DNA from 2 places in the Agrobacterium sp. rho-13.3 genome. Region 2 is predicted to be linked to the other one. Evidence: predicted binding sites of a transcription regulator. Region 2 holds the regulator's gene; the other holds the start of a gene.
What was found. Region 2 encodes LexA, which represses DNA repair genes until DNA is damaged. Its sites were predicted from a motif close to TGTTCNNNNTGTGTTCNG; they were not measured.

Region 1: the regulator LexA is predicted to act here: its motif matches at 1,172-1,189, upstream of RMR16_RS00220 (DNA recombination protein RmuC).

The regions. Positions count from the first base shown of each region.
Region 1 is NZ_CP192774.1:44,731-47,985, reverse strand. Features, by position in the region: gene fmt (methionyl-tRNA formyltransferase) at 1-510, opposite strand, end outside; gene def (peptide deformylase) at 559-1,071, opposite strand; gene RMR16_RS00220 (DNA recombination protein RmuC) at 1,221-2,417, shown strand; gene RMR16_RS00215 (ribokinase) at 2,481-3,255, shown strand, end outside.
Region 2 is NZ_CP192774.1:1,071,655-1,074,909, reverse strand. Features, by position in the region: gene kdsA (3-deoxy-8-phosphooctulonate synthase) at 1-813, opposite strand, end outside; gene lexA (transcriptional repressor LexA) at 1,051-1,770, shown strand; gene RMR16_RS05340 (glutathione S-transferase family protein) at 2,049-2,726, shown strand; gene RMR16_RS05335 (ComEC/Rec2 family competence protein) at 2,764-3,255, opposite strand, start outside.

The DNA of each region.
Region 1 (3,255 bases), 1.0 Mb from region 2:
AGCGTCATGCAGCTCGCCCGCCGTCATATTCGGTCCGATGGTGATCTTTGCTGTCAGCGCAACTGGGCCAGTGTCCAGCCCCTTTTCCATCTGCATCACCATGATGCCGGTTTCCGAGTCTCCCGCCATGATGGCACGTTGGATCGGCGCGGCACCGCGCCAGCGCGGCAGAAGCGATGCGTGGCCGTTGTAACAGCCGAGCCGCGTGCCTTTCAGAATAGCCTCGGGCAACAACAACCCATAAGCAACGACGACAGCCACATCCGCCTCGAATTCATTAAACTGCGCCCTGTCTTCTTCCGCCTTGAAATTCAGCGGCGTGAAAACCGGAATGCCGAGCAGTTCGGCGGCTTGATGCACCGGAGATTTCTGCAAATCCAGACCACGCCGCCCGCCGGGGCGCGGCGGCTGGGAATAAACGGCCACGACCTCGTGACCGGCATCAACCAGTGCGCGCAGGGTGGGAACCGAAAAATCTGGTGTTCCCATGAAAATAATGCGAAGAGCCATGCTCATCCCCTGCCCTTTGGATGTGATCGCCAGCCTTCCGACACAGGATCAAATCTTTGCGCGGGCCGCCTTGGTGAATTTCTTGATGACCATATCCCGTTTCAGCCGAGAAATGTGGTCGATGAACAGGATGCCGTTCAGATGGTCGATTTCGTGTTGCAGGCAGGTGGCCAACAGGCCATCAGCCTCGACTGTCTGCTTCTTGCCATCACGGTCGATGTAGCTCACCGTCAGCGATGCAGGGCGCTCGACCTCGGCATAATAATCCGGAATGGAGAGACAGCCTTCCTCATAGGTCGAAACCTCGTCCGACACTTTAAGGATTTCCGGGTTGATGAAAACAACCGGCTTGTTGTCTTCATCCTCACGCGAAACATCGATGACCAACATGCGGCGCGGCACGCCGATCTGGATGGCGGCAAGCCCAATTCCCGGCGCATCATACATGGTTTCCAGCATGTCGTCGGCAAGACGCGAAATCTCGGCATCCACCTGTTCGACGGGCTTGGATTGCTGGCGCAGCAGCGGATCGGGCAAAATAATAAGCGGTTTGATCGTCATGGCTTCCCATAACGCATCTCATCTTTGGAGGAAACAAAAAATAGAGGTGTCGAATAGCCGGAATTACGGGAGAAATCAGGACTCAATTCCGCCGTGGAAATGTTCTTGTTTTGATCTTACGAATCACACAAAATCTGTTAGATTTGCTCATGAACATCGATCTCAATGCGCTCGGCACAACGGCTTTCAGTCTCGGCAGCATCCCTATTTCGGTCGGCACGTTGCTCGGCATTTTTGTGGCGGGGTGTTTGCTGGTCACTGCGCTGTTTTTGCGCAAGCCTGCCGCGCCCGATCAATCCCGTGACGACATCACCGAACTTCTAAAAACCCAATCGGAACTGCATGGTCGCATCGCCGCCATGGCAGAGACGCTGAGTGCCCGCCAGAACGAGATGAGCCAGACGATGAACGAGCGCCTGGATGGCATGTCGCAACGCATTGGCTCGACCATTACCGAACAGACCCGCTCCACGCACGAAAACCTTAGCCGCCTTCAGGAGAGGCTGGCCGTGATCGATGCTGCACAGGGCAATATTCGCGATCTGGCAAAGGACGTGATTGGCTTGCAGGCGATTTTGTCCAACAAGCAGACACGCGGTGCATTTGGCCAGGCCCGCATGGAAGTGCTGATTGCCGATGCCCTGCCCTCATCGTCCTATAGCTTGCAGCCGACGCTTTCCAACGGCTTCCGGCCCGATTGCACCATCAGAATGCCCAACAACGCGCCGCCTTTGGTCATCGACGCGAAGTTTCCGCTGGAAGCGTGGAACGCGCTGAAGGCCGACGATACGCCGGAGGCCAAACGCGCCGCCAGCCAGCAGTTTCGCCGCGATATGGAAGTGCATATTCGCGATGTGGCCGAAAAATATCTGATTTCGGGCGAAACGCAGGATACGGCCTTTATCTTCGTACCATCGGAATCGATCTTTGCGGATATCCACCAGCATTTCGAACATCTGGTGCAGCGGGCCCAACGCTCGCGCGTGGTCATCGTTTCGCCGTCGCTATTGATGCTGTCCGTGCAGGTCATTCAGTCCGTGCTGAAAGACCAGCGTATGCGCGAGCAAGCGCACCTCATTCAAGGCGAAGTCGCCGTTTTGATGGACGATGTGAAACGGCTGGATGAGCGAACCCGCAAATTGCAGGCACATTTCGGGCTGGCCCAGAAGGACGTCGACATGATGCTGACATCCTCTGAAAAAGTGCTAGCGCGTGGCGTGAAAATCGAGAGTCTTGATTTTTCGCCCTCACAAAAAGAAGTCGTCCACACGGAGGCGGAACATTTGCGCCGCGTGGCCGATGTTCGCTCCAGCCCCGCCAAACTAAGGGTGGTTGACGACGAGTGATGCAGTCGGGCAAAGTCTCCTTCTGTCTAGAACCGCACCCGCATCTTTCATGGAATTTTCCGCATGATCACAGTTTTCGGCTCCATCAACATGGACCTCGTTGCCACGTCTGACCGCCTGCCCAAACCCGGCGAAACTGTAACGGGCAAAGCCTTTGCCACAGCAGCAGGCGGCAAAGGTGCCAATCAGGCGCTTGCAGCGCGACGTGCGGGCGCAGAGGTCAAGATGGCTGGCGCCATTGGTGATGACGCATTTGCAGCCCCCGCCCTGACGCTGTTGCGCGATGCGAAAGCTGATCTTTCTCTGGTCAAGACGGTTGCAGGTCCAACCGGCACTGCCGTCATCCTCATTGGCGAGGGCGGCGAGAACATGATTTCAGTCATTCCGGCTGCCAATGGCGAAGTGTCGGAAACAGATGCCGAACGCGCCGTCTCCGAAATGGCAGCGGGCGACATTTTGATGTTGCAACTCGAAGTGCCAGCCGACGCCATCGAAGCAGCGCTGAAAGCTGCGAAGGCAAAGCGCGTCACAACAATCATCAATACCGCACCGCTTACAGCGCAGGCCGCGCAGCTTTCGCGTTTGGTCGACATCGTCATCGCCAACGAAACCGAATTTGAATTGCTGATCGGTAAAAGTGACCTTTCCGCTGAACAGCGGGAGAAGGAACTCGTGGCACGTCATGGCGAAACAGGGCAAACCCTCATCATCACGCTTGGCGCGGACGGCGTTATCGCCATTCGCAACGGCAAGGTTTTCAAGGCGCAGGGTCTCAAAATTGTTCCGGTCGATACGGTCGGCGCGGGGGATACGTTCTGCGGTTATCTCGCCGCCAGCC
Region 2 (3,255 bases):
CTTTTCCAGCAGCTTCGGCATATCCTTCAAATGCACCATGTTCGGGCCATCGGACGGCGCATTGTCCGGGTCTTCGTGAGTCTCCACGAACAGACCGGCCACACCCACAGCGATAGCGGCACGCGAAAGCGTTTCCACGAATTCCCGCTGTCCACCGCTGGAGCCGCCCTGCCCGCCGGGCTGCTGCACGGAGTGAGTCGCATCGAAAACAACAGGCGCGCCGAGCGATGCCATGATCGGCAAGGAACGCATATCCGAAACGAGTGTATTGTAGCCGAACGATGCGCCGCGTTCGCACAGCAGCACATTCGGGTTGCCGCTATCGTTCAGCTTGGCCAGCACGTTCTTCATATCCCAAGGCGCTAGAAACTGGCCTTTTTTGACATTGATGACACGTCCTGTCTTCGCTGCCGCAACCAGAAGGTCCGTCTGGCGACTGAGGAACGCAGGGATTTGCAGAACATCGACAACCGGCGCAACGGCGGCGCATTGCTCTTCCGTGTGAATATCCGTCAAAACCGGAAAGCCGAACTGCGTCTTCAATTCAGCAAAAACGTCGAGCGCCTTATCGATGCCAATGCCGCGCTGACCGGAAAGAGAGGTGCGATTCGCTTTATCGAAAGAGGACTTATAGACCAGCCCGATACCCAGCTTGCCGCACAGTTCCGCCAGTGTTTCGGCAATCATGAAAGCATGATCACGGCTTTCCATCTGGCATGGCCCGGCTATCAATGTGAAGCGCTCGGCATTGGAGAAAGACACAGCACCGGCACCCTCGCCCGCAACCACTTTCAGATTATTCGTCACACTCATCGTCTTTCCTCGGAAGCAAACGGGTATTATTACAGGCGCAAGCCAATAATCGGCCCCTTATCTCAGACTGGCAACGCACTTAGCAGCAAGCCATGGTGCCAGCAAGTTACTCGTCAACGGGGCGCCGATCCATACTTCACCGAATTTTAAGGGATTGCAGAACACATATGGAACATATAGTGTTCGTTCTGTATTTGTTTCGCGAATCTTCGCCTCGAATCCCAAGGGTGCTTCTTCATGCTCACGCGCAAACAGCAGGAATTGCTTCTTTTCATTCACGAGCGAATGAAGGAGTCCGGTGTACCGCCTTCTTTTGATGAAATGAAGGATGCACTCGATCTTGCGTCGAAGTCCGGCATTCATCGGCTGATTACAGCCCTTGAAGAGCGCGGGTTTATTCGCCGGCTACCGAATCGCGCTCGCGCGCTGGAAGTCATCAAATTGCCCGAGGCTTATTCACCGAGCATCAAGCCACAGCGCGGGTTTTCCCCAAGCGTGATTGAAGGCAGCCTTGGTAAACCGAAGGCAGTCGAGCCTGCGCCTCCGAAGCCCTCGAATGATAGTGTTTTGAACGCCGTCAGCGTCCCTGTTATGGGCCGTATCGCGGCGGGCGTACCGATTTCCGCCATCCAGAACAACACCCACGATGTCGTCGTTCCGATGGATATGCTGGGTTCGGGTGAGCATTATGCGCTTGAAGTTAAAGGCGATTCGATGATCGAAGCCGGTATTTTCGACGGCGATACGGTCATTATTCGCGACGGAAGCACAGCCAATCCGGGTGATATTGTCGTAGCCCTCGTCGATGACGAAGAAGCAACCCTCAAGCGCTTCCGCCGCAAAGGTGCATCGATCGCGCTTGAAGCGGCAAACCCTGCATATGAAACCCGGATTTTTGGACCTGACCGGGTGAAGATTCAAGGTAAGCTGGTGGGTCTTATCCGTCGCTATCACTAAGTGATTTGACGTTTTTGCTGCTTTTCCAGCAGTTTTAGCGAAGATTTTCATTCGCATTTGATTGGGTGAAAGATATTCGTTAGCTGGCTCACGAATTTACCGCAATGCTTTTGGTTTGTGAGTGCGGCACGTGAAAAAAGTGGCGTGTTTTTCTGACGTTTTGTTTTGAAAGCGTGAAACCTTCAAACATCAAATAATTTCAAGCGAGCCATTAGGCGGAATGCATGTGTCATTGAGTTTTCCTGCGCTAGTACAGTGGTGCAACCGAGGGAATTGACGTGTACGACCTTTATATCGCCAACAAAAACTACTCCTCCTGGTCATTACGGCCTTGGGTATTACTGCGGACGCTCGATATTCCGTTCAACGAAAAGCTGATGCCGTTTGGCAGTTCGAACCATGACTTCTCGACATTTTCACCAACGGCAAGAGTTCCTTGCCTTGTCCAGAGTGATTTGACGGTATGGGATTCGCTGTCGATCATCGAGTATCTGGCAGAGCGGCATAAGGGCGTCTGGTCGGACAATGCGAAAGCGCGTGCATGGTCTCGTTCTGCTGCTGCCGAAATGCATTCCGGCTTTCAGGCATTGCGTAACGATCACCCCATGAGTGTTGGTCTTCGCATCCGTCCAGCCGCAATGAGTCAAAGCTTGCAGAAAGACATTTCGCGTGTCGACGCGCTTTGGCAGCAAGGTCTGGAATTGTTCGGCGGACCGTTTTTGGCCGGTGAGCAGTTCACAGCCGTGGACGCGTTTTTCTGCCCGGTGGTTTTTCGCTTTCAGACCTACGGAACGCCACTGTCTGCCGCCTCAGAGCATTACAAAACCAATATCCTGTCCTTAACCGCAATGCAGGAATGGCAAGACGCAGCCTTGCAGGAGACATGGCGTGACCCGGAGCATGAGGCCGAGGCAAAAGCTGCCGGAGAGTGGACAGAGGATCTGCGCGGGAAATAGTGCCAGGAGCCAGTTTGTCTTCGTTGGCACCACAACATCATCGCGGTGTGAGAGATAGAAGCTTTTCGATGTGAACTGGTATTGCCGTATCGAAACTCTCACGGCGCCAATTATAGCTACGGTGCATGGTCCAGGGGCGATCTGAGCCATACATCGCCGCGGTCGCTTGAAGAACGGGTTGGCCTTTCTCACCAAGCCAGATTTCCATGGAACCTGTTCGCCGCAATGTATCCCGGCTAATGAGGATCGCCCCTGACCTGCATGTGTCAAACGGTGTTCTGCGCGCCATCACCACAATATCGGCGATGTCGCAAGCCACTCCAGTCAGAGCCGTATCGGTAATGACGGCGACGGTTGCTCCTTTTGCGGACCGTGCAATGCACCACATGTCTTTGCGACAGGTGAAAACATCCGGTTTGGATAGAGCGGCCAGCATTTCTTTTTTGTGTTTCGCTCTCTCGGCTTCACTCATGCCAAATGACCGTGTCCCATCGTTGTCCGCCTCACTGTCGGTATCGTCACCGGCGGG